Regions from separate parts of the Vibrio chagasii genome, predicted to be linked through region 3. Evidence: riboswitches for the same ligand, from Rfam matches in the RefSeq annotation. Region 3 holds a riboswitch; each other region holds the start of a gene.

Region 1 (10,385 bases), on a different replicon from region 3:
AGATAAACAAGGCAGCAAACATCTCATCAATGATCATGCGCGCATTGGCTTGCAGCATTAGGTAGCCTAGCCCTTCACTCGAACCCACCCACTCGCCAACAACCGCGCCAATCGGAGCGATAACCACTGCCACACGAATGCCCGACGCCAATGTTGGCAGAGCAGCAGGAAGTTGAATGTGGCGTAGCAGTTGCCATTTCGATGCACCCATCGTCTTAGCGAGATCAAGATACCCAGTCGGAGTATTTCGCAGGCCGTCATAACAGCAGGTAGTTACAGGGAAGAAAATTATGATCGCCGCCATCACTACTTTTGAGGCGATACCATAGCCAAGCCACAGCATCAGTACTGGCGCGATCGCAAATACAGGAATCGCTTGGCTAGCAATCAAGATCGGCAACAGCCAGCGTTTCAATGGGTCAAACATCAACATCTGCAGAGCGAAAAACAGCCCCATCGTCAGACCTAGTAATAGCCCTAGCAAGATTTCTTGTGCAGTTACCCAAGTGTGTTTGAGCAACACGTCATAGCGTTCAATTAGCTTGAGGAAAACTTCAGCAGGAGCCGGCAGAATAAAGCTTGGCATTTCGAAAACAACGACCACAAGTTGCCATAAGCCGAGAATCACAACACTGCTGATAAGCAAACGCATAACGGGATTAATCTGAGTTGAACGCTCAGACCTAGCCTGCACGTTCGTTGGCTGAGTGACAGCTTCACTTCGCGTTAAATCAGTCATAATCACGCTCCAACTGGTCTAAGATCGCCTGTTGCAACTCGGCACACTCACCATCGAGCACTCGTGGCGTCGCCGTGTGAGGCACAGATAAAGAGTGAGCGCTCGCAGGTGTGCCTTGGAACACATACAAGTTATCCGCCAAACGCACTGCTTCTTGCGGATCATGAGTGATCAACACAACGGTTTTATCTCTTAATAGTTCACAGGCTAAGCTCTGTAACTTGTGTCTTGTTACCGCGTCCAGTGCTGAGAAAGGCTCATCCATCAACACCACTGGCTTGTCTTGCATTAAGGTTCGAGCCAAAGCAACACGCTGGCGCATACCACCAGACAACTGATCCGGCATAGTATCCGCGTAATCGGCCAAACCAACTGAAGCGAGTAACTCGAACGCTCGGTTCTTTTGGTCTGCATTTTGATGCTTGTTCGTAGTGTCTTGGAAGCGATGGCTCAGGCATACATTGTCGATAACCGACAACCATGGCAGTAACAAATCTTGCTGTGCCATGTAAGCGATGCGATTGGTTAAAGGCAGTTCATCAGACGTTACCAATGTGCCCTGCCACTCCACCTTGTCGCCCAACAAACCTGCTAAATAACGCAATACCGTCGTTTTCCCACAACCACTTCGCCCAAGCAGCACTGTCCACTTACCTGCGCTTAAGTTAAGTGACAGCCCCGACAGGGTCGCGTACTCGCTATCTCGGTAACGCAACGTCGTATTGCTAAGTTGAACGCTAACCGTATTAACGGACATTACCGTGCCCAGCGAAAAAGTGATTTACTGGGCCATGACCTTGACCTACTTTCAACTCGTCAGCATGGGCAATCGCGCGTGAAATGTATTGCTTACCTAAGTCGACAGCCTCTGGAAGCGTGTTGCCTTGAGCCAAGAAAGAAGCAATAGCAGAAGAGAGCGTGCAGCCCGTTCCATGAGTGTTGTTGGTAGGAAAACGCTTCGCGGTAATGACAGCAGATGCAGTTGGTAGAATCAGTAAGTCATTGCTGTTTTCATCTTTCTCTAGATGACCACCTTTTAGCAGAACGGCTTTAGCACCTAAAGCGCGTAAGTCTTCAATCATATCCTGCATTTCGGCTTCGCTTTCAGGAACGGCTTTTCCTGTCAGTGCAGCGCCTTCTGGCAAATTAGGCGTGATGATGTCAGCGAGCGGAATCAGCTCTTGTTTTAATGTGGTGATAGCCGAGTTTTCTAAGAGAAGGTCGCCACTTGTCGCGACCATTACAGGGTCAATTACTAAGTGTTTGGGCTGGTATTGTTTGATTTTGTCTGCAACGACTTTGATGATTTCCGAATCCGCTAACATACCGACTTTTACCGCCACGATATTCAAATCGGTGAACACCGCATCTAATTGGCTGGCAACATGCTCAAGTGGGATTGGGAAAATGGCTGATACGCCTTGGGTATTCTGAGAGGTAATCGCAGTAATCACCGAACAAGCGAAGCTACCCGTTGCAGACATGGCTTTAATATCCGCTTGAATACCTGCGCCGCCGCCACTATCGGAACCTGCAATGGTTAAAACAATCGGAGTATTGACCACCGAAGATTGGTTTTGTGGTGTTTGTGTATTCTTGAGTGGCGCTTGAGTGTTGGAATGCTGCGTCATGGTCGCTCCTACTATCTAAAAGACGTAAGAGAACCGAACTTTGGCCGTAAAGAGAGTGTGGAAGTGAAACCAATGAGAGCTCATTGTTAGACCACATAGACAAAGTCATCATAGTTCCCTACGCCAGTGTTAACTGAATCAGGTTCAACGGGTCTCGAATAACGATCTCAGCAAATACCAATTAAGGTGGATGCCCCCCGACTATTGATAACGATAGTAACAGCACTCTCGCGACTGAGATACTCATTTTATTCATTTATAAGAGACAAGCATGAATAAAATTCAATTTAGCTTTGTTAACAAGCACTTAGTTTCGCTGATTATTTGGTTGTGATTGAATGGATAAACACATGACTATCAACAACATACCTATCCAACCGACCAAAGGTATCCGCTCCCCCACAATCCAAACAGCCAATACGGCGGCAACAACTGGCTCAAGCAAAGTAATCAAATTCGCACTACTTGCCGTGACATGTCTTAACCCGAAACTGAACGCGATATAACCCAAACATTGAGGAAGTAACACCAAGTAACTCACCACGAATATATTAGTACTTGAAGCGAATAGATTGTCACCAGTGAACCATAACGTTGGTAATAACAACATTGCACCTAAACCAAATATGCTGCCCATCGCCGCTTGTGACTTGATGCCCTGGTCTATCAGAGCTTTTGTCGCCCACGAATAAATGGCATAACACAACCCAGCAACCAAACCTAAACCAATACCTAAAAGCTTCAGGCCATCATTAGGTTCGCTCCCTACTGACGACTCAGAAAAAACCAATAGTCCAATACCAACCACGCCAATGGCAAAGCTCGTCAGCCAACGTTTATTAATATTATTATTTTTGCTAATAAGACACTCTAAAAGCGCAGAAAAGAACGGAGCAGTAGCTATCGACACCACAGTTCCCATCGCGACACCCGATAATTTCATCGAAGAGTAGAAAGCCAAAGGATAGATCGCCAAAGCCAATGCACTCGCGGCTAACAACTTTTTGTTGAGCAAAAGCTTATCAAGTGAAGATAAGATCTTCCGATACGCCAAGCCCGCTTGCATTAAGCCACCAACGCCCATTGAAAACGCGCCAATCGCTAGCGGGCTGAGATCCGGCGCAAAGCTTGCGGCTGTACCTGTCGTACCCCATAAAACAGAAGCAAACACGATGGCTAAAGTGCCCGTTTGGAATTCGTTAACGCGATTGATGGCAAGATTCATTACTATTACCTAGTCTATTTTCATTTCTGAACTAGATAATAGTGAACACACGCTAGATTTAGTTTGCCAAAAGGACGCTATTATTGCTTTGAAAGACTCTCTTTCATTGAACCTAAAAACGCCCTCGGAGACATGCCAAAGTGCTGAGAGAAGCGTCGACTGAACGCAGACAAGTCGCTATAGCCCACATTTTCTGCGACCAATTGAACAGGTAAATCAGTATGGCTTAGCAAGGCTTGTGCTTTCTCCATACGATAGCAAGTGATGTATTTAAGGGCACTGATTCCAATACACTCTTTAAAGCGCTTCTTAAATTGAGTGGGGCTCAAACAAGCCGTTTCTGCAAGCTGAGAAATAGAGAGAGACTGGGCGTAATTATCCGCAATAAGCCTTTGCACCGCACGAATACGAGGGTCGATGCTCTTGCTGACTTCTTGTTGCTCTAATAGCAGTGAAAACACATCTAAGATAGATGATTCAATGCCACTGTCCACTTGGTATTCCAACTGCTTTTCCACGAACAGCAAGAAGCTCATTAAAGGTGGTGTTATCGTGAACACCGAAAGCTCATGCTCTAACAAGTGCTGCGGTAACTCCACCATATCCGCAACAATAAAGCGTGCCGCTTCATCCGCCTTAAACGCATGAGCTGTAGTGACTGGAATTACCACGCATTCACCAACAGCGACCTTTCCAACATACCCAACCATTTCAATACTAATACTCCCTTGAATAGGCAACACCAGTTGATGGTAGCCGTCATGGGCATGAGTATTAAATTGCTTGGTGTAAGATCGAATGCTTAAGCTAGATTTCATGAGCAACGCCGACGTTGGTTAAGTGCGTAAAGGTAACTGTATACAAGTAAAAGTATTTGAGACACATTAACTTATCATCTGCAGTTAGTCACACTTCTCGTAAATAGTGACCGTTCCCCTATAGCGATACTATTCGATAACGCGAATCTCAATAGCAAAGATACCGTGAACCGGGATCATCTCTTTGTATTCGTGAAAGCTGTAGAGAAGCTCAACGCCCTCATCAATTGAATCACTCAAATTAGATAGCACTCCTAGTCCCTCTGTCATCAATAACGCTCTTGGGTCAGGATAGTTTCTTACGTCCAATACTTCGACAGTCAGCGCGTTTGGCTTAATCACATCTAAACCAACAAACGGTGGACCTGATATCACTTGAAAAGCAATGTGGTCTCCTTTAGTCAGCTGGTCATATTGAATGGCCTCATAACTGTTATTTGTTCTTATCTCAACACGCTTCGCGCCACTCTTTATTGCGTCTAGCGGTCGTTGGTAGATTTCCAGCTTGTAAGAATTCATAAGCCCTCTTTTTTAAATGTTGTTTCGTGCTGCTTACCATAACTCAAGTAAGCGCAGCCGTTACTTTATATTGAGCTTAGTTCACATGAGTACAGAATCACAAAATCAAAAAAGCCGTTTAAGTATTGCTACTCAAACGGCTTTTTAACTCAAGTCTGATTGGCATGGCTAAGAGCTGTTAACCTAACTGGTGATCGCTCATTAACTAAATTGCCTTCTACACTCAATTACTTTTGAAGTTGCTCTTTAGCGGCTTCAACCTTAGAAAAATCTAGGCCAAGTTCTTCAACGGCTTCTTTGATTAGCGCAGGGTTTTGCATTACCTGCCCCATAAGCATTTGAAGCTTGTCTTGTGGTAAACCAAGTTGGCTGATCGTCGCCATTGCTGCAAGAGGGTTTTCAGTCAACGTTTGGAATAGCTCGCTAATTTGCGCGTCGCTAATATTGTTCTCTTTCAACATTGCTAGAATCGGGTTCATCTTTTTACCTTTGAAACACTAAATAAAATAGGAGCACAGCATACCATCTAGCTGTGCTCGATTGTACTAGCAACTTATACTTTGCCTAGTGTGAAGTAACGCTAAACCTAGCGAGACTCTAACGGGTAAGAGCGGTAACTCCACATACCATAGGTACGAAGAGCGTCACGGTAGATACCTAGCAGCTCACCATCACTTGCTTTCTTGAGTTCTGAAAGTGGCTTATCAGGGTAAGAAACCGTATCGAAAGTAATGCCTTGAGGTCCAGTTTGCCAGCTTGCCACTTCAAATAGAGTTTGACCACGGCGAACGTGGCTTGCCGAGCTAATAATCGTCGCGTGTTTAATGTTGTGGCGAGCTAACGCATAACTACTGAATAAGGCATTGCCAACCGTGCTAGTCGCATAATTTTCTTCAATGATGCGATCTTTGCTTACCCCTTTTTCAATAAGCCAGTCCGCCATCAACTTACCTTCAGTCTTGTGGTTCTTCGGCACGCCACCCGTTAACACGATCATCGCATCCGGATTCGCTTTAGCCATAGCTAGAGTTGTCTCAAGACGCTCAATCAAGATCTGATGCATTGAGCCGTCTGGATTCAGCGCATAACCTAGAGTAACGATAGCGCCGTGATCATCCAGCAAACCTTTGTCTGCAGATTCTTTAAGCGGTGTTTCTAACACGCGATCAACCGTCGCAAAAATGCGTTTAATATCTTCAGCCTTACCTTCGTTCAGGCTTTCTAGCTTCTCCATGTGCTTATTGGATTCACTTTCATTGCCTTCAAATCGCTGCCAAACCGCAAGATAAGCATGAAGGTCAACATCGTCTGGTGCAACCGTCAGTGCTTGTTCAAACAGCTCAATCGCGCGCTCTGCATTTTTGTTGTAAATCTGAGCGTTCGCTGCCGAGATCAGTAAGTCAGTACGATAAGGTTCTAGTTGGTAAGCCTCTAGCAGTCGGTTGGTCACAATTTCCATGTTACTTGGCATTTTTGCTGTGAAACCGGCGTGAGAAATTCTCGCCGGAGACTTAAACGCTTGCAATGCATCAAGAAGTAATTGGTCGACAACCTGTCGCTTCGTCACTAGCTGAGCGTAATCGGCAGAAGCTTGAACTGCGCCATCGTTAGCAGCAAAAGAAAATGGGGCTGTGCCAAAGGCTAGTATGCCGCCAAGAGCGAGGGCGATAATGTTCTTTTTCATGAGGGGTCCTGTGTCGAAAAGTGTTCACGTCAGATTTTCTGCCTAATGTAAGCAGCTGGGACAAAAAAACTGTGAACTAATCCAAAGTATCTACAGGTGATATTCATTTGTTACATAAGGTATGACTGGAGATCACGATTTTGACAATATCAGTAAGCGTGTTTGCTGATAAAATTTCAGTTTGAAAAAGCTACGCGAACCTTGCTTCCCTCAAACTACAGAATAACTCGTATACCATGACATCAATGCAAGAACAGAATTTCAAACAAAAGAACCTCCAACATAGAGGCCCTTTTCCTGTCTCTCTTAATGTGTTTAGAGAAAATCTCGTGTAACCCCGTATAAACAAGTTACACAGCAAGAAGTGCTTTGATGTTACCGGAAAGGTTTAACATCCAGTAATCTCCATCGCTCTTTAGTATAATAGTTTCATACTGTGTAGTAACTCGGTCCCCGAACTGCTCTTTTTTCTCGACCGTAATATACTTTTGACCTTGGTAATCAAAGTCATTAATTACACTGAAAGAAGATAATTTAGCAGTATTGGAGCCTTGAGCAATCTTGCGAATATTTAGGAAAGTATTCATAAAGACTTTATCATCCATAACCGCGATGTCTTCTCTAGCAGCTCCGGTACCAAAGGCAATATTCACGATATCAAGAACGTTCTGATTTCCATTTTGAAGGCCTTCCATAATGATTGATTTGAGTTCTCTAATGGCATCCATATGATAGAAACTTGCAGACTGGTTAAAACCGACCTTAGTGATGAAATCAAAATACTGCTCAACAAACTCGACAGGATCTTGAGACAAAGATAAGTCTCCTTCAACCACGACATCGACATTTTCAATCAATGCGAACGCTGAGCTATAAGGGGTAAAGTCGATACGTTTGTCTGCCAACCAATTATCATAAACCCATGATGATTCGTCCAAACAATGCTGCGATACTTCTGCCAACGGTATTCTGTCACCGATAGTAGTGTTGTGCGTTTTTTTACCTTGAGCGTTTGTCGCATACGTATAGACCAAAACACCGGATTGCGGGTAACGCTCCTCTCTATCTATCTCGCTAAAGGTAGTACTAATACACACTCTATCTATGCTATTAAGCGCTATTGGTAACAAGGCACTGGCTTCAGCCCTCTGTGCCAAATACCCCTCACTAAAGTCGAAAAAGTCAAAACTAGGTGCTTGATACAGATTAGGTTCTTCAGTCAGGGTTGGGAGCCCGTGCTTTGTATTCGGGCTAACAATATAGGTTTCACTCGCAGCGCTCGCTGAAATTAATAACATTACTAGTGGGGTGATATTCTTCATTATTTACTTCCTTCATATTTTGGCGAGAATATCTTTTATCCTGATAAAAAGTTCAACCCAGTAAAGCATGAATTAAAAAATAAAAAATCCATCTGTGATTACAATCAACTATACAAGAAGAATAAAATACAATTAAAACAATAAACATACAAAACACTATGAGTTATAACTAGCTGTTGATGATCTTGTTTAAAGTTAAAAATATAAATATAGACCTTTATTTATCTCTTTCACATTCTAAATAACTGAAATTAAAATAAAGGATATCAAATTAAATATTTATAAAGTTGAAACCATGCTTATATTAACCTCCAATTAAATTAATTGGTATCACCACCATTAAATTTAACATCTAAGATTTCTAATTTATTAATGACTAATTTTATCTCTCACACCATAAGTGAAAGGTAAAGTCCACAAACTGCGTAACTGAAAGTTATTTTAAAGAGCTACTCCCAATGAAAATTAAACTCGCATTATTAGCACTACTATCGTTCAACACAGCTTCAGCCAGCGAATTATTCTTATTTGATCAAGTCACCGCTTTCAAACTCGGCGGTGAGCAACATAGCCTGAGTGGCGTCGAAAAGTACACGGGGCAGAGAATTCGCATCGAGTGGCGACAAAGCGCTTACGAGAAACCACAACGTTTAGATAGATGCATTGGCACTTTCCAACAGGCGATGAACCAACCGGAGCGCTATTACTTGCATGTAGAACTATCCGAATCGACATTTGTAGGTTGTGAAATTGGAATGAAGGAAAGCTTGTTAGCAAACTGATCCAGACTGTTTGATAAGCTACGATTAGTATTCGGTATTACTAATCGTATCTTAGCTCATTCAGGTTCAGCTTCTACGATTAGACACCAAACACTTGAATCGACAATTCATTCATATTTGTGATATGTGCAACCTAATCCATATGATTATGTTGCATACATCCGAAAGACTAACTAACTTCGCATGCTCCACAAAAAACTAAAGGAATCATTTACGTGCGACGTTTATTACCACTCTTAACTGCCTCTATACCAGTACTCTTTTCACCAACGCTATTTGCTCAAAGCTACTATTCTGTAACTAGCTGTGATCAGCTAGTAGACATATACAATGAAAAAAACAGACCACTGTACATCGATATTGTCGATAATCTAGATTGTACAAGTGCCCCGACCTTAGTTGAAAGCCTATCGGGAGTAATCAATGGTAATGGCCATGCCATCACGAACCTGAACTTCCAAAGTGAAAGAGGATATAAATTAACCAAGGCAAATTTAAATAACATCACATTTAAAAACACTTCTATCCATAATGAAAACAGCTTTGATCACTTGTTTGAGATCGATGACCATTGGAGAAACGTCAAATTCATAAACATAGAAACCACAGGTGCACCATTCAACCAGCTGTTTTATTCACTTGATAACAAAGAGCTTACAGATGTCTCAATTGATCTTGTGGGGGTAAAATTGGCAGCCATTAAAGACTTACTCTCTTCACGTATTTCTCGCTCTAGTATTAACAACCTAGAGCTTTTGAATGCATTTGTAAGCCGCCAGTCGTCATCGCCGCTATCTCTGCTTAGTAGGAGTGTATCTAGGTCAACCTTAACGAACGTTACACTAGCTGATATAACAGTTATCGGTGAACCTACTGGGGATAATGGGAAAACCAGCATAGTAGATAAGATAGCTGACTCTGACATCAACGGGCTAACCCTAGAAAACGTTACATTCTCTCGTTCAGAAGAAGATGCATTCTTTTATTCTGAGTCTGATAACAAAAGTACCTACACAAACATCTACCATAACCTGTTCGATGACACGACAAATATTGGGACTATCCCATTAGTCTCACAACCTATAGACGATCCACTAAACCGTACGATCAATTTCCAATCTATGAATCAACCAATGCAAGCTCCGGCAATGTGTACCCCATATTTACTTCAAGATAGTTACTTTGGCATTAAAGCTGAATAAATAAAAAAGTGACTCAAGCTTAAGTGACCAAACTAAACTGGCCACTTAAGCTTCTTTTACAACATTGCCTGTTATCCTCAAAAATGAGAATAGGAAAAACAAACCCCGCTGGGGTTAAACTAGTGGTTAGCAATAAATAAGTGGCTGTTATCAACCAATTCAAAATGTTGTAACTCTTACTCCGTTTATCGTAAGACAATTACCTACCCGTTTCAGGTTTACTGCCCAATAATAGTAGTAACAGAGCACCTACGACTATAGCTATATCAGCAATATTGAAAATACCAGTACGAAATGAACCAAAGCCTATATTGAGAAAATCCACCACCGCGCCATTATTTATCACTCTATCATAAAGGTTACTCGCTCCTCCGGATAGAATCATTGAGATTGCAAACAACGAGTTCGTACTTAATCGAGGACTTGTCATTAAGTAAGTAATGCCTAAACACAAGAAGAGACT
Region 2 (10,385 bases), 330 kb from region 3:
TACCAACTGCTTATCACTCATAATAGATTTAGGCTGCAAACCACCCTCACACGGACGAAGACGTGGGAGTGAAATCGAGTAACGTGTTTGCCAATAAGTACGCTCAAGATAATCTAAGTGAGCGGCCACGAAGAAACAGTCGGTACGCCAATCTTCCAAACCAATCAAAGCACCAATACCTATCTTATCAATACCCGCTTTTGCCAAACGATCAGGCGTTTCGAGCCGGTATTCAAAATCCATTTTATTGCCACGCAAGTGGTGTTCCGCGTAGGTACTTGGGCTATAGGTTTCTTGGTAAACCATCACCGCATCTAATCCGAGAGTTTTAAGCTCTGCGTAGTCATCTTGATCAAGCGGCTGCACTTCCATCGCAAGATGGTTAAATTGTGCCTTAATATTCGGTAGCACTTCACGGAAGTACTTCATCCCGACCTTGGTTTCATGTTCACCAGTCACCAACAGTACACTATCAAACTTCATCTTTTTGATAGCGGCACTTTCAGCATCGATTTCATCCAAAGTAAGTGTGCGACGCTTAATACGGTTCTCCATTGAGAAGCCACAATACGTGCACGCATTCGCACATAGGTTTGAAAGGTACAATGGAATATACAACGACATTGTATTGCCGAATCGCTTGCGTGTGAGTGCCAACGATTGTTGCGCCATCTGCTCTAAGTAAGGTTCTGCCGCTGGAGAGATCAAAGCCTTAAAGTCTTCTAAGTCGCGTTTGGGTTTACTCAGAGCACGTTCAACATCCTCTGCCGTTTTACTGAAGATCGACATACCAATGTCATCCCAGTTGAGTTGTTTAAATCGATCAACAAACGTCATGGCAATACTACTCGTCTAGGAATGAGGTTAACGGGCTGGAAGCAACCGCATGAGATACCTGACCAGCGAGACCTGCAAGGTAAGCCATACGCCCCGCTTCCACTGCCAACTTAAAGGCAATCGCCATTTCAACTGGCTGTTGAGAAGCAGCAATCGCAGTATTAACTAACACAGCGTCAGCACCCATCTCCATTGCACGCGCCGCATGTGATGGAGCACCAATACCCGCATCTACAATCACAGGGACGTTCGCTTGGTCGATAATAATCTCTAAAAAGTCCGCCGAAGCGATACCTTTGTTCGACCCAATCGGCGCACCTAACGGCATAACCGCAGCACAACCCACCTCTTCCAATCGTTTACACAACACTGGGTCAGCATGACAGTATGGCAACACAACAAAGCCATCTTTAACCAGTTGCTCAGCCGCTTTTAATGTCTCAATTGGGTCTGGCATCAAGTACTTTGGATCTGGGTGAATTTCCAGTTTGAGCCAATTTGTGCCTAGAGCTTCGCGAGCCAAGTGCGCAGCAAAGATGGCATCCTTCGCGTTCTTAGCCCCAGAGGTATTCGGAAGTAGATTTACGCCGGCATCAATAATGGGCTGTAAAATATCGTCTTGCTCAGAACGAATATCGACTCTCTTCAGTGCCATGGTTGCCAGTTGAGAACCTGAAGCTTCGATAGCACTCGCCATCAAATGCTTGTTGGCGAACTTACCTGTGCCAGTGAACAGACGTGATTGGAATGTTTTATCTGCGATGGTTAACATGGTTAGCCCCCTGCAATAGCTTGAAAAAGAGAGATAGAATCGCCTTCATTGACGATGGTTTGTTGCCACTGGCTACGCGGGACAACCGTGTTATTGATAGCGAATACACACCCTAAGTCAGGTAGCGAAAGCGAATGAATAATATCTGCAAGAGAAGATGATTGCGCGACCTGCTCTGGTTGCTCGTTTATTGAAATAGTGATGTTGCTCATAGTGCTTCTTCTTCTAAATTATTGGTCACTGACGAATTGCACACCGGACATTCGATATCTTGCGTGACCATTAGGTTTTGCCAGTTCATAGTCTTACCGTCGAACAGCTTGAGCTGATGTGTCGCCACTTGAAACTCGCCACTGCTAATGTGCTGAATAGCAGCAAGAGCTTGGAGGTTTCCTATAGTCCCGACGACAGGCCCAATGATGCCACTATCACTACAACGCATTGTTTGTGGATGGTGGTCAAACGGGAAAAGACAGTGGTAACAGCCCTGCTGGTTTTGATAATCGAAGACAATAAATTGACCTTTCCAACCAATTGCGGAGCCTGATATCAATGGTGTGTTAGCCTCAAAACACGCTTGGTTAACTTGCTGGCGTGTGGCGAAGTTGTCGGTACAGTCCAACACAACATCAGCTAGCATCACTTCAAGCTTTAACTGGCTTTCGGCCATTCGCTTGTTGATGGTCCTAACTTGGCTTCTACCATTTAACTCACTCAGTTGCAGTTTCAATGCATCGACTTTAGCTGTACCAAGATCGCTTTCTTTGAACGCGACCTGTCGTTGTAGATTGGATGAGCCGACACAATCATCATCAACCAACACGATTTTTCCGATGCCAGACGCTGCTAGATAAAGAGTCGCAGCATTCCCCAAACCACCACAACCAATAACTAACACATGACCGTTTAGTAGATTTCGTTGTCCTTGTTCACCAATTTCAGGCAGTGCGATTTGGCGCTGATAGCGTACAAATTCAAAGTCACTCAGCATGGCTTAACTCCTGACGAACCTCTTCAGTAAAGGTTGAAGAGTTGCCATTCATAAGAGCTTCGAAAAACTCAATAACCGCTTTGGGATCTTCCGCCAACGTAATTGCACGCACTACCGCGAGGCTCGAGACACCACAATCCCATACCTGCTCTGCCGTCGATTGGTCAATCCCACCAATAGCCACGGTCGGATAACCGACAAGCACTTCACTGTATGGAATGGTATCGATAAGCTGCTGGTAAAGAGCTAAACGCACTAGACCTTGCGGCTTTGATGGCATCTGTTTTGTGGTTGTTGGGAAGATATGTCCTAACGCGATGTAACTTGGGTTGATTTGAACGATGCGTAACAACTCATAGTATCCATGTGTCGATAGGCCGATCTTAATACCCGCTTGGCTCAGTTGGGAAAGGTTCGATTCTTCAATATCCTCTTGTCCCAAGTGAACACCAAAAGCGCCATGTTTGAGTGCAAGTTGCCAATAGTCATTGATAAAAACCTGAGCGTTATGTTCTCGACCAAGTTCGATCGATCGTGCGACTTGTTGCTCTAAGTCAGCTTGCTGAGGGTTCTTGATTCGCAGTTGTACCGTATTGATTCCAAGCTTAAGGAGCCTTTCAATCCAATCAACATCATCGACAACTGGGTAAAGCCCGAGGCTTTTCTTAGTCAAATCAGGGAATGAAAGTGACGTTCCTTGATGGGCCCAGCCAACACTAATGCCTAAACTCTTGTCTTCTAAAACCGGAGTTGGAAACCCTTGGTAGTGGCTTGGCCATGTTCCACGTGAAACATTAGACGCAGCGCGTGCGAGAACCAGTGCGTCTTCTAATGGAAAATCTAGAGCCAATAACATTAGTAACCACGCAAAGTGATGGCGGCTATCTATGGCTTGATGATCGGGGTTAATACTTTTAATAGCTCGATTAGCGTTTAAGTGTGACCAAATATCTAACACGGCAGCGTCATTGGTTACACCAACGTATATCGTATTAGGGTATTGCGCTAAAGCATCGCGAACATCTGCCAGCGATAACGGCTCGTCATAAATCACAATATGGTCAAGTGAGCCTAGCTGCTCCGCTTCAACTGATGCGACATCAGAAGCAAAGCCAATAGTAAGTGAGTGTTGAGAATCAACGATAGAGAAGTATTGAGTTGGGCTGACACCCAACTCAACTGCATCAGTTGCTAAGCCTTGTCGCTTAGCAACCAATAGACAGTGTTGAACCTCTCCCGTTAACTCAATATATTGAGATGGGATCAGAATTTTCACTGTCATTATTCCTCTAGTTGAGCTTCTTTCGCACCAACGGCTGGGTGGTAAAGCTCTGAGCCAGTATCACGGAACTCTTGTGATTTTTGACGCATCCCTTCCAGCGGATTGTCTAGCATCTTGATCTCGATAGCCTGATCAGAGGCTACTTGTTCTGTGTCTTTAGCATACTCTCTCACTTCCTGAGAAATCTTCATCGAACAGAATTTAGGTCCACACATAGAACAGAAATGTGCGACCTTACCTGATTCTTGTGGCAAGGTTTCATCATGGAAAGAACGGGCTGTATCAGGGTCTAGTGCTAAGTTAAATTGGTCTTCCCAACGGAATTCAAAGCGCGCTTTTGAAAGCGCATTATCACGGATTTGTGCTCCTGGATGCCCTTTTGCCAAGTCAGCAGCGTGCGCCGCTAGCTTGTAAGTAATCAAGCCAGTCTTAACATCCTCTTTATTTGGCAAGCCTAAGTGCTCTTTTGGGGTCACGTAACAAAGCATCGCACAGCCATACCAACCGATCATCGCGGCACCAATACCAGAGGTGATATGGTCGAAACCAGGGGCAATGTCTGTAGTAAGCGGGCCTAATGTATAGAAAGGCGCTTCATGGCAGTGCTCTAACTGCTCGTCCATGTTCTCTTTAATAAGGTGCATTGGTACATGTCCAGGGCCTTCAATTATCACCTGTACGTCATATTCCCACGCCACTTTCGTCAGTTCACCTAAGGTGCGAAGTTCAGCAAATTGAGCCTCGTCATTGGCATCAGCAATAGAGCCCGGACGCAGGCCATCACCTAATGAAAGTGCTACATCGTACTTCGCACAGATCTCACAAATCTCGCGGAAGTGGGTGTATAGAAAGCTTTCTTGGTGATGAGCAAGACACCATTTAGCAATGATAGAACCGCCACGAGAGACAATTCCGGTAACACGCTTAGCCGTCATAGGGACATAGCGAAGAAGCAAGCCAGCATGAATCGTAAAGTAGTCGACGCCCTGCTCTGCTTGCTCAATTAAGGTGTCACGCATCACTTCCCAGTTAAGGTCTTCAGCAACACCGTTCACTTTCTCAAGTGCTTGGTACATAGGAACAGTACCAATTGGCACTGGGCTATTACGTAGAATCCACTCTCGTGTTTCGTGAATATTTCGACCAGTCGACAAATCCATCACTGTATCGCCGCCCCAGCGGGTTGACCAAACTAACTTCTCAACTTCTTCTTCAATCGAAGAGCTTACAGAAGAGTTACCGATATTGGCGTTCACCTTAACTAAGAAATTTCGGCCAATAATCATAGGTTCTGATTCTGGGTGGTTGATGTTTGAAGGGATAATTGCTCGACCTTCAGCAACCTCTTTACGCACGAACTCAGGGGTAATTTCTTTCGGTAGGTTTGCGCCAAAGTTATGACCAGGGTGTTGGTGGTTCAGTTGCTCATCTGCGAACTTCTGACGCCCCATATTCTCGCGAATCGCAATGTATTCCATCTCAGGGGTAATAATCCCCTTACGAGCATAGTACAACTGAGTCACACATTGATCGCCAGTCGCACGACGAATTCTAGGCAGGTTTCCGTAACGAAGCTCGTCTAAGGTTTCGTCCTCTAGGCGCTCTTTGGTATAAACAGAGCTAACATCATCTAATAGCTCGGTATCACCACGCTCTTCGATCCACTGCTCTCTTAGCTTTGGAAGGCCGTTATAAAGGTCTATCTCGTGCGTTGGGTCGGTATAAACACCAGAGGTGTCATAGATGTGAATAGGTGCATTAGGTTCAAATACAGGCTCTTTTTTGGTACCACCAACAAGGCTATCAGCAAGTGATATCTCTCGAACTGGGACTTGAATGTCCTCTCGAGAACCTTGGATGTAAGCTTTCTTTGAATTTGGATAAGGTTGTACTGATAAAGAATCGATGAAATTCTTCGCTTCCAGTCTTGCTTGTTTACGACTCGACATAGCATTTTTCCTTGGCTTTTAGCCATTATTTATTGGGATAAAAATGCTTGACGGATTGATGCTACAAGAGGGATCACGGTAAGAAATACAGTTGTGATCTGGTGATAGATCTCTAGAGGGATTCTAGTTAGATATCTACTCTTGTTCCCTTCGCAGGTATTAGCCTGATCAGGTTCAACGGATCCCGAGTTAACGGTCTCAGCCATATGGCACTCCGACAAGTACGATCGAGTATATAAAAACGGCTTGGAGAAACCAAGCCGAGTTGTTAACAAATCGTAAGAAAGTTTTAAGACTTTATCAAAAGTTGGAAGCCGATCCATGCGGCTGAAATACTGAGTACTACATTAAGCAGAACATTAAGCCCCATCTTGAAAAATGCGCCTTGCTGCATAAGAAGCACGTTATCCATCGAAAAAGTGGAGAATGTAGTCAAGGCACCAAGGAAGCCCAAGCCAATAATCTGTCTCCAGGGTTCAGTTGCAACCATCTCATTTTCGAACGCGGCGATCAGTAATCCCATAATCAAAGAGCCAATCACGTTAACAGTTAGCGTACCATAAGGAAAACCTCGTCCAAACATCACTACGCATAACTCGGAAATCAGATAACGTGAACAAGCACCAAAAGCGCCACCAATAGCGATAAAACCAAGAATAGATAACTGACCCATGAATCCTCCCTAACAATAATCCCTATATTCTAGCTTTAACGCCGATAAAAGCGAGGGTGGAAACTAAGAATGTATGCGCAAATATTAAACGTTACAGGTGTCACTTAACTTCGATATAACCCATCAGTCCTGTTTTCATATGTTCAATCACATGACAGTGATACATCCAACGTCCGGGGTTATCTGCCACAAATGCTGCTTTAGCTCGACCGTTCTTTCCAAGTAACACAGTATCTGTGTGAAAAGGTTCTTCAATTTTTTTGCCATCTAACTCAAGTACCGTAAACGTATGACCATGAATATGGATTGGATGATGGTATTGAGTAACATTCTTAAGATCGAATATATAGGTTTTGCCTAACTCTAATGTAGCGAGTGGGTCCGGAATATTGTCTTTACTCATTCCTTCCCAGGCTCTTTTATTTGTCAGCCAAAACTTAGGCATGGATTTCCCATCTTTAGAAACCGGCGACACCGCCCCTTCCCACTCAAACACAAAATCGATCTCTTCTGCATTCGCGAGATCTAACTTAGGTACTGGATTCAGAGGCAACAAAGGAAGTGCTTTGCCTTCTATGAGCGTGGAATCTACGACTTCAAATTCACACAAGGAAAAAGGAAAACGTCCCTTCATTTGCAGAACATTCACTCGCTTGCCAGCCTTTGGAGCAATCAGTCCTATGTCAACTCGCATACCTGGACCGATTTTATGTTCAGTCAACCTATAAGGTGTTTTTATCGGGTTACCATCTATGGCAATAACCCATGCTTCTACACCTTCAACAGCGATAGGATAAGTGATTGTGTTATCGACATTAGCTATACGAAGCCTAGTCGTTGCATGTTGCTTTAGTTGATAAGTAGGCTCATGTACTCCATTAACACTGCTCCACTCCCCAGGAGTCCCCATACGAGCGCTAAGACGTGGGATCATTAAGTCCTTCCACTGTCCTTGTTTATCAAGGTGCCAGTGTTTAAGCATCAAAGCATGCTCTTCATCGAACTGAACTGGTGTGCTCTCTTCAACAACAATTAGACCGACTAAGCCCATACCAAGTTGTTTAACACTGTTCATGTGTGGGTGATACCAGAACGTGCCTGCATCTGGTGGCGTAAATTCATAGACGAACGTTTCACCGGGCATAATTGGTGGCTGACTCAAGAAAGGCACTCCGTCCATTTCTATAGGGATTCTTAAACCATGCCAGTGAATTGTGGTTGGTTCTGATAATTTATTAGTGAAATGAATCGTAACTTTGTCGCCCTGTCGACAACGAATTGTTGGCGCAGGGATCTGACCATTGAACCCCAAAACGTTAGTAGTAAATCCAGGTACAATTTCAGCAGTAGAAGGCTCAGCAGTTAAGTCGTAAACATACCCTCCCTTCTCATCAACCGACCTCTTCATAGAACAAGCAGGAAGGACTGTAAGTGCAGATATAGCGAGAGATGATTGAATAAATTTACGACGAGAGATGTCCATATTTGTAGCCTTTTAGTAATAACGACCAAAATGTAACAAAATATTGAGAATAATTCTCATAAAGAAATGAAGTTTGTGGCTTGGATATTAATAAACGAGGCTGAGATAAGTAAGCACTTACACTGTTTCATCAGAACTAGCGAAACGAGGGAATTGTTGACTGGAATTTGGAGCGGTGAAAAGCAAAAAGGCTCTAGCATTTCTGCTAGAGCCTATTAATGTGGCAGGGGTGGAGAGATTCGAACTCCCAACACGCGGATTTGGAATCCGCTGCTCTGCCAATTGGAGCTACACCCCTAAAGCTTTTTGTACTTTAGATTCGAAAAAACCTCGCATTAAGCGAGGTCATCGAATAAGTGGCGGAGTGGACGGGACTCGAACCCGCGACCCCCGGCGTGACAGGCCGGTATTCTAACCAACTGAACTACCACTCCGCAGTGGACTACTTGTCGTCGCTGACAAGTCGTTCATAATTTAAAGCCTGGCGATGTCCTACTCTCACATGGGGAAGCCCCACACTACCATCGGCGCTATTGTGTTTCACTTCTGAGTTCGGCATGGAATCAGGTGGGTCCACAATGCTATGGTCGCCAAGCAAATTTTAAAATTCGGAAAGCTTATTAAAAGTGTTGTCTCATCAAACTCATTCAAGCGTTTGTATCTTTGAGTCCATCAAAACCCCTTGGGTGTTGTATGGTTAAGCCTCACGGGCAATTAGTACAGGTTAGCTCAATGCCTCGCAGCACTTACACACCCTGCCTATCAACGTTCTAGTCTTGAACAACCCTTTAGGACACTTAAAGTGTCAGGGAAAACTCATCTCAGGGCTCGCTTCCCGCTTAGATGCTTTCAGCGGTTATCGATTCCGAACTTAGCTACCGGGCAATGCCATTGGCATGACAACCCGAACACCAGAGGTTCGTCCACTCCGGTCCTCTCGTACTAGGAGCAGCCCCCTTCAATTTTCCAACGCCCACGGCAGATAGGGACCGAACTGTCTCACGACGTTCTAAACCCAGCTCGCGTACCACTTTAAATGGCGAACAGCCATACCCTTGGGACCGACTTCAGCCCCAGGATGTGATGAGCCGACATCGAGGTGCCAAACACCGCCGTCGATATGAACTCTTGGGCGGTATCAGCCTGTTATCCCCGGAGTACCTTTTATCCGTTGAGCGATGGCCCTTCCATTCAGAACCACCGGATCACTATGACCTGCTTTCGCACCTGCTCGAATTGTCATTCTCGCAGTCAAGCGGGCTTATGCCATTGCACTAACCACACGATGTCCAACCGTGTTTAGCCCACCTTCGTGCTCCTCCGTTACTCTTTGGGAGGAGACCGCCCCAGTCAAACTACCCACCAGGCACTGTCCGTAATCCCGATTCAGGGACCAACGTTAGAACATCAAAACTACAAGGGTGGTATTTCAAGGACGACTCCACCACATCTAGCGACGCGGTTTCAAAGTCTCCCACCTATCCTACACATGTAGGTTCAATGTTCAGTGCCAAGCTGTAGTAAAGGTTCACGGGGTCTTTCCGTCTAGCCGCGGGTACACTGCATCTTCACAGCGATTTCAATTTCACTGAGTCTCGGGTGGAGACAGCGTGGCCATCATTACGCCATTCGTGCAGGTCGGAACTTACCCGACAAGGAATTTCGCTACCTTAGGACCGTTATAGTTACGGCCGCCGTTTACCGGGGCTTCGATCAAGAGCTTCGACCGAAGTCTAACCCCATCAATTAACCTTCCGGCACCGGGCAGGCGTCACACCGTATACGTCATCTTACGATTTTGCACAGTGCTGTGTTTTTAATAAACAGTTGCAGCCACCTGGTATCTGCGACTCTCGTCTGCTCCATCCGCAAGGGACTTCACTGATAAGAGCGTACCTTCTCCCGAAGTTACGGTACCATTTTGCCTAGTTCCTTCACCCGAGTTCTCTCAAGCGCCTTGGTATTCTCTACCCGACCACCTGTGTCGGTTTGGGGTACGATTCCTTACAATCTGAAGCTTAGAGGCTTTTCCTGGAAGCATGGCATCAATGACTTCACTACCGTAGTAGCTCGACATCGTATCTCAGCGTTAAGAAGAACCGGATTTACCTAATTCTTCCGCCTACGTACTTGAACCTGGACAACCGTCGCCAGGCCCACCTAGCCTTCTCCGTCCCCCCATCGCAATTGTAAGAAGTACGGGAATATTAACCCGTTTCCCATCGACTACGCCTTTCGGCCTCGCCTTAGGGGTCGACTTACCCTGCCCCGATTAACGTTGGACAGGAACCCTTGGTCTTCCGGCGAGGGAGTTTTTCACTCCCTTTATCGTTACTCATGTCAGCATTCGCACTTCTGATACCTCCAGCAGCCCTTACAGACCACCTTCAACGGCTTA
Region 3 (10,385 bases):
GATCGAGTAGATCTTACCTTCGTCTGGAATCATCATGTTTTCATGAGATAGACAGAAAGTACCCAGAGATGGATCGTAGGTGAAACCATTTACGCCAGCACCCGTTGTGTAAACCAGCATGGTTGAAGAACCGTAAATTACGTAACCGGCAGCTACCTGTTTGTGGCCTGGTTGCAGGAAGTCTTCTTGAGTCGGTGGTGTTCCGATTGGAGAGACACGGCGGTAGATAGAGAAAATCGTACCAACCGATACATTTACATCGATATTTGATGAACCATCAAGCGGGTCCATCAACACGACGTATTTTGCGTTTTTGTTGAGCTCTTTATTGAAGGCAACCGCTTCGTCTTCTTCTTCACTTGCTACACCACAAACTTGGTCACGAGCTTCTAGAGCCGCTTTAAATTTGTCGTTCGCATAAAGGTCTAGCTTCTGCTGCTCTTCACCTTGAACGTTGTCTGTACCAACAGCGCCAGTAATGTCGACAAGACCTGCTTTGTTGATTTCACGGTTAACAATTTTTGCAGCAAGACGAATTGATGACAAAAGGGATGATAGATCACCACTTGCATGGGGAAAGTCACTCTGTTTCTCAACAATGAACTCACCAAGGGTGCGCATCTCAGACATGTTATTTCCTTAAACTTCTCTGAATATTAGGGGGGATTTGAGCACCATAGAATTTGCCTCTTAAGTGGGCTTTATTCATCTAGACGCTTACCTAAATTCTAAGGCTTAGATCTTTTTAATGGTAATGAACTAAGCGACACAGATCTCACTTACTATGTCGACTCAATTTGTTTTGCATTGCTGCTCGCTTTTAAGCGTCATTTAATGATAATGAGTACAAGCCGTTTTAATTAGGCACTGTTTATTTAGCCAAGCGTTTTGGAAGCAATTTATGCATATTCATATCTTAGGAATTTGTGGCACCTTCATGGGTGGTGCTGCGGTATTGGCTCGTCAATTAGGTCACAAGGTTACGGGTAGTGACGCGAATGTTTACCCACCAATGAGCACCTTGTTGGAGTCGCAAGGGATTGAAATTATTGAAGGGTTCGACCCAAGCCAACTAGAGCCTAGGCCTGACCTGGTGGTTATCGGTAATGCGATGAGCCGTGGTAACCCATGTGTTGAGTATGTTTTGGATAACAACCTTAGATACACCTCTGGTCCACAATGGCTGCAAGAGTTCTTACTGCATGACCGCTGGGTTCTTGCGGTGTCCGGTACTCACGGTAAAACTACAACTTCCAGTATGTTGGCTTGGATCTTAGAAGACTGCGGTTATGCGCCAGGCTTTTTAGTTGGTGGGGTATTGGGTAACTTTGGTATCTCTGCTCGCTTAGGTGACAGCATGTTCTTCGTGGTAGAAGCCGACGAATACGACAGTGCTTTTTTCGACAAACGCTCTAAGTTCGTTCATTACCATCCAAGAACCTTGGTAATGAATAACCTTGAGTTCGATCATGCCGACATCTTTGACGATCTTGAAGCGATCAAGCGCCAATTCCATCATTTAGTGCGAACTGTGCCAGGCAATGGTCGTATTTTCTCACCCAAGCAAGACACCGCGATTCAAGATGTTTTATCACGTGGCTGCTGGAGTGAGACAGAATCGAGTGGCGAAGCTGGCGATTGGGATGCCAAAAAACGAGTTAAAGATGGCTCTCAATTTGAAGTTTACTTCCAAGGTGAGTGTGTTGGTACAGTAGTTTGGGACTTGGTTGGTGATCATAATGTCAACAATGCTCTTATGGCGATTGCTGCGGCAAGGCATGTGGGTGTGACACCAGATTTAGCGTGTGAATCGTTGGCGAAATTCATCAATACTAAACGTCGTCTAGAGTTTAAAGGCGAGGTCGCTGGTGTGTCTGTTTATGATGATTTTGCTCATCACCCAACGGCGATTGAACTTACGCTCGGCGGCTTACGTAATAAGGTCGACTCGAAAAAAATCATTGCCGTTTTAGAGCCTCGTTCCGCCACCATGAAACGTGGTGTGCATAAAGAAACCTTGGCTGATTCGCTCAAACAAGCGGATTCCACCTACTTATTCCAACCGGACAACATTGATTGGTCGGTGCAGGATGTCGCAGATGCTTGTCATCAGCCTGCACATGTTAGTGACGATATGGATGTATTTGTTGCTAAAATTGTTTCAGAGGCGCAAGCGGGCGACCAAATTCTGGTAATGAGTAATGGTGGCTTTGGTGGTATTCACCAGAAATTGTTGGACGCGTTAGCTCTTAAAGGTTAACCCAGTCCACGACTTTATAATTGAAGTAACTGAGAACATGACAAAACACGATAAAGCGATAATTCTTGCTTTTACTGGCGCATCTGGTGCGCCTTACGGACTGCGCTTGCTTGAATGCTTGTTGGCAGCAGACTATCAGGTCTATCTGTTGATCTCGTCGGCAGCGCGAGTGGTGTTGGCTACTGAGCATGAGCTTAAGTTACCTGCTGGGCCAGATGCGGCAAAGCAAGCCTTGGTTAAGCACTTGGGCTGCGATCCAGAAAAGCTGGTGGTATGCGGCAAAGATGACTGGTTTTCTCCAGTTGCATCAGGTTCTGCAGCGCCGAAGCAGATGGTGGTCTGCCCATGTTCTGCGGGCAGTTTGGCATCCATTGCTCATGGGTTATCGGATAACCTGATTGAGCGCGCAGCAGATGTGGTGATGAAAGAGCGAGGCCAGCTGTTATTGGTGGTTCGTGAAACGCCATTCTCAACGCTACATCTAGAGAACATGCACAAGCTATCGACCATGGGTGTAACCATCATGCCAGCCGCTCCGGGGTTTTATCACCAACCTAAGTCAATAGAAGACTTGGTCGATTTTATGGTGGCGCGCATTCTCGACCATCTTGGTATTGACCAAGGTTTAGTACCTAGATGGGGCTACGATCAACGTAATTGATCCAAACTTGATAGCTTATTGTTAAAAATCGAATTACAATTCTGAACACTCATCGGGGAGCAAACCATTCAAATAATGAATGCGAGCTGAGATCAAGCAGGTGCTTGGGACCCGTAAACCTGAACCAGATAATGCTGGCGTAGGAATTGAGTTAGGAACCACCTCCATCGTTCTCCTCCCTCAAACCTGTGCCGCTCAGACCATGGAGAGCGTCCAGTGAAATTCACATTAACTACCCTTGCTGTTACTACAGCTATCTCTTTTTCTGCCTTTGCTGCAGACGATACGTTAACCGTCTACACCTATGACTCTTTTGCTGCGGATTGGGGCCCTCGTCCTGCCGTCGAGAAAGCGTTTGAAGAAAAGTGTGGCTGTGATGTGAATTTTGTCGCGCTCGAAGATGGTGTCTCTATCTTGAACCGTTTACGCCTTGAAGGCGGCAACAGCAAAGCTGACATCGTTTTGGGCTTAGATAACAACCTCATGGCTGAAGCGAAAGCGACTGGCTTACTGGCTGAGCATAATGTTGATACATCATCAGTAACACTGCCAAATGGTTGGGACGACAATACATTTGTACCTTACGACTTTGGCTACTTCGCTTTTGTCTACAATACAGAGAAGCTAGCAAACCCACCGAAAAGTCTGAAAGAGTTGGTTGAGCAACGTGAAGACCTGAAGGTTATCTACCAAGATCCACGTACTTCAACCCCAGGCCAAGGCATGATGTTGTGGATGAAATCGGTATACGGTGATGAAGCGACAGCGGCATGGAAGAAGCTAGCTCAGAAAACGGTGACGGTAACCAAAGGTTGGTCTGAAGCTTACTCTATGTTCCTAGAGGGCGAATCTGATTTAGTATTGTCTTACACAACTTCTCCGGCTTACCACATCATTGCGGAGAACGATTCTAAGTACGCAGCTGCGAACTTTGAAGAGGGACATTACACTCAAGTGGAAGTGGCAGCAAAGGTCAAAGGCAGTAAGAATGAAAAGCTTGCTGATGAGTTTATGGCGTTTATCCTAAGTGATGAATTCCAATCGGCGATGCCGACAGGCAACTGGATGTACCCAGTGACGGACGTTGAGCTACCTAAAGGTTTCGAACAACTGACGGTACCTCAGAAAGCGTTAAGCTTTAGCTCTGAAGAGATCGCCGAGAAGCGTAAGCCTTGGATTCGTGAATGGCAGAGTGCACTTACTTTTTAATTTACTTTTAAAAGAATGAACGACCTGTATTTAAAGCCATTCTTTATGTTTGGAATAGACTTTTTACGGTAAAAATCAATTTATGATAAAGAAAACGCCTAAGGTCGGTATTTGGGTCGCGATACTCATTACCGCCTTCGTGGTTTCAGCAGTAGGGGCATTGCTTAGCAATGCCCCTTCTCTTGATATCAGCCAAGTATGGTCCGATCCCTACTATTGGCATGTAACGAAGTTCAGTTTTTATCAAGCGACACTCTCAACGGTGCTGAGTGTTGGCTTTGCTATACCTATTGCACACGCCCTGTGTCGCAGACAGTTTTTTGGGCGAGCACTACTGTTAAGGCTCTTTGCGTCGACCTTAGTTTTGCCTGTGTTGGTCGGTGTATTCGGTTTGTTAGCGATTTACGGCAACAGTGGGTGGTTAGCTAAATCCTTGGCGAACTTCGACATTGAGCTCCCATTCTCGATTTATGGCCTGAATGGTATTTTGTTGGCACACGTCTTCTTCAACCTGCCTTATGCTAGTCGCTTACTTCTGCAAGCGTTAGATACCGTGCCTGCTGAGCAGCACAAGTTGTGTGCGCATTTAGGCATGAGTCATTGGAATAAATTCAAATGGGTTGAATGGCCTCGCTTAAGACAACAGTTACCCCATGTATGTGGCTTAGTCTTCATGCTGTGCTTTACCAGCTTTGCAACTGTGATGGCGCTGGGCGGTGGACCTAAATCAACCACTATCGAGCTCGCTATTTATCAGGCGATTAAATTCGACTTTGATCTGCAAGCAGGGGCTTTGCTGGCGATATGGCAAATGCTGTTATGTGGCGTGTTAGCGGTGAGTATTCAGCGCCTATCTAAGCCGATCTCAGTGACGGCGAGTCAGCTGTCGGAAGAGAAGTATTTGGTTAAAGACAGCTGGTGGTCAAAAGCTTGGGATAGCTTTTGGATCATCATGGTATCAATACTCGTATTACCGCCACTGTTGATGGTGCTTGTTAGTGGTATTAACGCTCAAGCCTTGACAGTGCTCAGCAGTGAGCCATTTTGGGCGGCGCTGATGACGTCGGTGAGAGTCGCTTTATTGGCGAGTGTTATTGCTGTTGGCATAGGTATCGCTATATTGCTCACGAGCCGAGCATGGCGCTTGCAAAACAAGACGATCAGAGCCGATAAAATCGAGCTGATCGGCACTATTATCTTGGTGACGCCGGGATTAGTGATCAGCACAGGTATCTTCTTATTGCTACGTTCATTTATCGATGTGTTCAGCTTGGCTTTCTTTATTGTGATTGCCGTAAATAGCCTAATGGCGCTGCCTTATGTGATTAAGACACTTGCCCAACCTATGTTGCATCTGTCTCAGCAATATCAATATGTGTGTGCCAGTTTAGGTATGACTGGCTTTACTCGCTTTAGGTTAGTGGAGTGGCGTGCATTGCGTAAACCGATGGCGCAGGCTTTCTCAATCAGTTTTATGTTGGCGATGGGCGATCTAAGCGCGATTGCCTTGTTTGGTAGCCAAGACTTTAGAACCTTGCCTTTGTATCTATTCCAATTGTTAGGTAGCTATCAAATGGAAGCGGCTGCTGTGGTGTCAGTGAGTTTGCTGTTACTGAGTGTTGGCAGCTTTAGTCTGATTGAATTTTTGTTTACTCGAAGCTCAAAGCTAAAGAGTTAAGGAACCTATGATGTTAGTGATGAAAGATGTGGATTACCACTATCACCAAGAGTTGTTTAGTTTTGATTTCCAAGCCGATCAGGGTGATATTGTTGCTCTGATGGGGCCAAGTGGTGCGGGTAAATCAACGCTACTCGCATTGGTTGCTGGGTTTATTGAGCCAACATCGGGTGAGATTTCAGTGGCCGGCCAGTCGCTTATTGGCAAAGAAGCACATCAGCGACCTTTGGCAATGCTGTTTCAAGAACACAACCTATTTGCTCACCTCACGGTACGTGAAAATATTGGTTTAGGGTTGCATCCTGGGTTAAAGCTTACCGCAACCCAAAAGCAATCTGTGGAACAAGCCGCAGCGCAAGTTGGTGTTGCTGAGTATTTGGATCGATTGCCTGAGCACTTATCTGGCGGTCAACGCCAACGTGTTGCCTTAGCGCGTTGTTTCGTTCAGCCTCATGATATTTGGCTACTTGATGAACCTTTCTCTGCACTTGATCCTTTGCTGCGAGAAGAGATGCTTAGCTTAGTGAAGCGATTAGCGGCAGAGCGAAATATTACGGTTTTGATGGTGACGCACCATTTAGGTGATGCGCGTAGCATTGCGAATAAATTTGTGTTCGTTACTTTGGGGAAGGTATTGGTTGAGGACTCAATTGAGGTACTCACTGTCGACCACCCTCAGCCAGAGCTGAGCTCGTTTGTTAGAGCTGGCGAGTAGTACTTAATTACCGGCAGAATCAAAAAAAGACCTAGCACGTGCTAGGTCTTTTTTTGGTAACTGATAAAGCGATGACGGATTAGTCTTCTTGTTTTAGCTCTTTCAGAATTTGGAAGATCTCACGGAAAGCCTTTGCTGGCTTGTTTGCTTTCTTCTCTTTGTTAGCTTGACGCGCCAATTGGCGAAGACGTTGACGGTCTGCTTCAGGATACATTTCCATGACTTCTGAAATAGCAGCATCACCTTCTTCAACGATACGGTCACGCAGTTGCTCAAGCTTGTGTAGCTCAGCTGTTGCTTGTGAGTGCTTGTTACGTACCTTGTCCAAAGCCGCTTGAATCGGCTCTGGGTCGATGTTACGCATGATCTTACCAATGTATTGAAGCTGGCGACGTTTTGCTTCGTTCTTAAAGCGTTGTGCGTCTTTAATCGCGAGTGCCAAATCTTCAGACAGAGGGAATTTCTCTAATACTGATGGCTTTAGGGTAACAAGTTCTTCCCCTAGTTTCTGTAGGGCTTCCATGTCCGTTTTCATTTCGGTTTTACTTACCCAGATGATTTCTTCTTCTGGTTCCCATGGAGCTTTTTGGTTTTTGCGAGCCATCTTTTCTGCCTATGTCACTATCTCAAACGAATATATTGCCTATTTTAGCAAGAATCTTGGGGAGAAAGCGAAATTCTTGTTATCCTACTTAATATTGACCTACAAAATTAGAATAGATATGGATGTAAAACAGCAAGTCGCCCAGCAAAGAGTTGATCTAGAAGCCGCAGTTGCAAAAGCGTTGGACATGGCCTCTGTGAGTGCCGACGCCGCTGAGGTCGCTATTACTAAGTCAACGGGTTTGAGTGTTTCAACACGCATGTGTGAAGTGGAAAACGTTGAATTTAATAGTGATGGTGCGCTAGGCATTACTGTTTATCGCGGCCAGAAAAAAGGCAGTGCATCTACATCTGATCTGAGTGAAAAAGCGATTGCTCAAACAGTCGCAGCTGCACTCGATATCGCTCAGTACACCTCAGAAGATCCGTTCGCTGGCCCTGCAGCAAAAGAATACATGGTGAAAGAGATTCCAGACTTGGACCTTTTTCACCCTGATGAACCAAACCCAGACTATGCCGCTGAGATTGCGATTGCTGCTGAGAAGCAAGCATTAGCTTATAGCGACAAGATCAAACAAAGTGATGGCGCGAGTTACGACAGCCACTACGGTGTTAAGGTCTATGGTAACAGCCACGGTTTGCTAGCAAGTTATGCATCTAGCCGTCATAGTACGAGCTGTTGCGTGATTGGTCAGGGTGCTAATGGTGAAATGGAACGTGACTACAGCTATACCGTTGCACGTCACCGTGATGAGCTATGGACGCCAGAGCGCGTAGGTCAAGAAGCAGCAGAAAAGACCATTAGCCGCTTAGATGCGAAAAAGCTAGCAACAGGTCAATACCCGATCATGTTCGCTAATGATGTGGCAACTGGCCTTATTGGCCACCTAGTGATGGCGATCAGCGGTGGTAACCTGTATCGCAAAGCGTCTTTCCTATTGGATCATCTAGGTCAGAAAATCTTGCCAGATTGGTTCAACATCTCTGAGCGCCCACACATCTTACGTGGCTTGGCGTCGAGCCCATTTGATAGTGAAGGGGTATTTACTCAAGATCGTGAAATCATCACCGATGGTGTGCTCGCAACTTACCTCCTAACGAGTTACGCAGCACGTAAAATGGATATGACACCGACAGGTCATGCTGGTGGTATTCATAACTGGTTCGTTAAGTCGACAGGCCAAAACTTTGAGCAGATGCTTAAAGAGTTGGGTACTGGCTTCCTCGTAACTGAAGTGATGGGCCAAGGCGTAAATACTGTCACTGGCGATTATTCTCGTGGCGCTGCAGGTTTCTGGGTTGAGAATGGAGAAATCCAATACCCAGTATCGGAAGTGACGATCGCGGGTAACCTAAAAGACATGTTCAATCAGATCGTTGCAGTGGGTAACGACGTTGAAACACGCTCTCAAATTCAGACGGGGTCGATCCTGCTTGAGTCTATGAAAGTGGCAGGCGAGTAATTCACTTAACGCCAACTTGAAGAACTAAAAAAGGGAGCCGATGGCTCCCTTTTTGTATTCAGTGTTTCGCAGTTAAAGCGGTTTATGACGACAACTTAGATAAGTATGGTCGCTAAGCCTAAGAACACCGATAGGCCAATAACATCAGTTACTGTTGTGAGTGCCATACCACCGGCTAATGCTGGGTCGATATTCATCTTCTTCAGCATCACTGGAATGGTTACACCGGCGATACCAGCCACTATCAAGTTGGTCATCATTGCGGCTGAGATGATGCCTCCCAGTATCCAGTTGCCTTTCCAAGCTACCACAATACCACCAATGATAACGGCCCATAGAACGCCGTTGAGGAAGCCGATAGCTGCCTCTTTGAATAGTAGTTCGCGTTTGTTACTGTCACCGATGTGACCGAGTGCTAAACCACGAATCACTAGAGCAACGGTTTGGTTACCAGCAACACCACCCATCGACGGTACAATCGTCATCAGAACCGCAATCGCAGCCATTTGGTCGAGCGTTGCTTCAAACATGTTGGACACAGATGCGGCAGCAAGCGCTGCTAGAACGTTAGCACCAAGCCATACGCTACGACGACGAGCCGATTTTACGACCGGTGCGAAGGTATCTTCGTCATCGTCCATACCTGCCATACTCATCATTGAGTGTTCGGCATCTTCACGGATAACATCAACCACGTCATCGATGGTGATACGACCAACGAGATGTTGGTTGCTATCGACAACCGGTGCTGAAACCCAGTTACGACGCTCAAATAAGCTCGCGATATCCGACGCGCTGGTCTCTACTGAGATGGCTTCATCTGCATCGTCCATCACTTCTGAAACGGCGATATCAGGCTGAGTCGTAATCAGTGTCGTAAGTGACAAGTTACCAATAAGGCGCTCTTCTTCATCAATGACATACAGAGCATCGGTTGCATCAGGCAGTTCGCCACGCATACGTAAATAACGCAATACAACATCGACATCGACATCACCACGAATCGTGATTACGTCGGTATTCATGATCGCACCGGCAGAATCTTCTGGGTACGACAGGGCGGTTTCAACTAGTGCACGATCGGCGGAGTCCATTTGAGAAAGGACTTCGCGAGATACATCGTCGGGCAGGCTTCGAAGTACGTACGCGACGTCATCGGTCTCCATGCCTTCGGTTGCTTCGGCCAAGGTCTCTGGTGCCATTTTTGACACAAGAGCATCTTTGACGTCTTCGTTTAGTTCATCAAGAATTTCACCGTAGTCTTCTGGATCGGTGAGTTGCCAGAGTACGTCACGACTTTTGCGAGGGGAGGCTTCTAAAAGGTGTGCAATATCCTCAGGTTCCATGTCCTGAAGTTGTCGGCGTACGTGAACAAATCGGCCGTTTTCTAGGGCTTCGCTGACTTCTTGGAGGGTTTGGTGAGCTTGGTCGAATTCTAATTGCTCTGCCATATTTTCCTCCTATCTCATTATTCTTACAATGCTTGGAATAGTAACTTAATTCTAGGGCTTATTTAAATCATAAACTTAGGTAGAACTAAGATTTAATATAGGTTGGTTCACCGTTTGAGTTTGCGGCGTTACGAGTTAAGGGTCTTGGTTACTCACCCTCATCAAATTTATCTTCGATAAGGTGGCAAACGGCATCAAGTGCTTGTTGTGAATCAGCACCCGAAGCTTGAATCGTGATGTGTTGGCCTTGGGCTGACTCCAGCATCAATAGTCCCATTACGCTGTCTGCGGTGGCACTTTTATCTTCTTCACTATGAATTGTGATAGTGGCATCAAAGCTTTGTG

The links. Region 3 has a riboswitch for thiamine pyrophosphate ahead of thiB (thiamine ABC transporter substrate binding subunit). Riboswitches for the same ligand answer to the same signal wherever they lie in the genome.
Region 1: another riboswitch for thiamine pyrophosphate. It lies ahead of thiD (bifunctional hydroxymethylpyrimidine kinase/phosphomethylpyrimidine kinase); the one in region 3 lies ahead of thiB (thiamine ABC transporter substrate binding subunit).
Region 2: another riboswitch for thiamine pyrophosphate. It lies ahead of thiC (phosphomethylpyrimidine synthase ThiC); the one in region 3 lies ahead of thiB (thiamine ABC transporter substrate binding subunit).

The regions. Positions count from the first base shown of each region.
Region 1 covers NZ_AP025466.1:1,733,097-1,743,481, reverse strand. The annotation lists gene OCV52_RS23510 (ABC transporter permease) at 1-739, opposite strand, end outside; gene OCV52_RS23505 (ABC transporter ATP-binding protein) at 732-1,496, opposite strand; gene thiD (bifunctional hydroxymethylpyrimidine kinase/phosphomethylpyrimidine kinase) at 1,486-2,370, opposite strand; TPP riboswitch at 2,469-2,580, opposite strand; gene OCV52_RS23495 (DMT family transporter) at 2,678-3,595, opposite strand; gene OCV52_RS23490 (helix-turn-helix domain-containing protein) at 3,676-4,413, opposite strand; gene OCV52_RS23485 (ASCH domain-containing protein) at 4,543-4,932, opposite strand; gene OCV52_RS23480 (DUF2999 family protein) at 5,160-5,411, opposite strand; gene OCV52_RS23475 (YdcF family protein) at 5,519-6,616, opposite strand; gene OCV52_RS23470 (hypothetical protein) at 6,967-7,938, opposite strand; gene OCV52_RS23465 (hypothetical protein) at 8,397-8,720, shown strand; gene OCV52_RS23460 (hypothetical protein) at 8,936-9,922, shown strand; gene lspA (signal peptidase II) at 10,122-10,385, opposite strand, start outside.
Region 2 covers NZ_AP025465.1:3,343,453-3,353,837, forward strand. The annotation lists gene thiH (2-iminoacetate synthase ThiH) at 1-837, opposite strand, end outside; gene OCV52_RS15460 (thiazole synthase) at 845-1,609, opposite strand; gene thiS (sulfur carrier protein ThiS) at 1,612-1,821, opposite strand; gene OCV52_RS15470 (HesA/MoeB/ThiF family protein) at 1,818-2,600, opposite strand; gene OCV52_RS15475 (thiamine phosphate synthase) at 2,590-3,882, opposite strand; gene thiC (phosphomethylpyrimidine synthase ThiC) at 3,882-5,831, opposite strand; TPP riboswitch at 5,960-6,058, opposite strand; gene crcB (fluoride efflux transporter CrcB) at 6,121-6,504, opposite strand; gene OCV52_RS15490 (multicopper oxidase family protein) at 6,605-7,987, opposite strand; tRNA gene OCV52_RS15495 (tRNA-Trp) at 8,209-8,285, opposite strand; tRNA gene OCV52_RS15500 (tRNA-Asp) at 8,345-8,421, opposite strand; rRNA gene rrf (5S ribosomal RNA) at 8,467-8,582, opposite strand; rRNA gene OCV52_RS15510 (23S ribosomal RNA) at 8,681-10,385, opposite strand, start outside.
Region 3 covers NZ_AP025465.1:3,016,087-3,026,471, reverse strand. The annotation lists gene fbp (class 1 fructose-bisphosphatase) at 1-630, opposite strand, end outside; gene mpl (UDP-N-acetylmuramate:L-alanyl-gamma-D-glutamyl-meso-diaminopimelate ligase) at 902-2,260, shown strand; gene OCV52_RS13910 (flavin prenyltransferase UbiX) at 2,298-2,921, shown strand; TPP riboswitch at 2,965-3,084, shown strand; gene thiB (thiamine ABC transporter substrate binding subunit) at 3,138-4,130, shown strand; gene thiP (thiamine/thiamine pyrophosphate ABC transporter permease ThiP) at 4,213-5,808, shown strand; gene thiQ (thiamine ABC transporter ATP-binding protein) at 5,819-6,523, shown strand; gene yjgA (ribosome biogenesis factor YjgA) at 6,603-7,127, opposite strand; gene pmbA (metalloprotease PmbA) at 7,246-8,589, shown strand; gene mgtE (magnesium transporter) at 8,685-10,040, opposite strand; gene OCV52_RS13875 (HPr family phosphocarrier protein) at 10,189-10,385, opposite strand, start outside.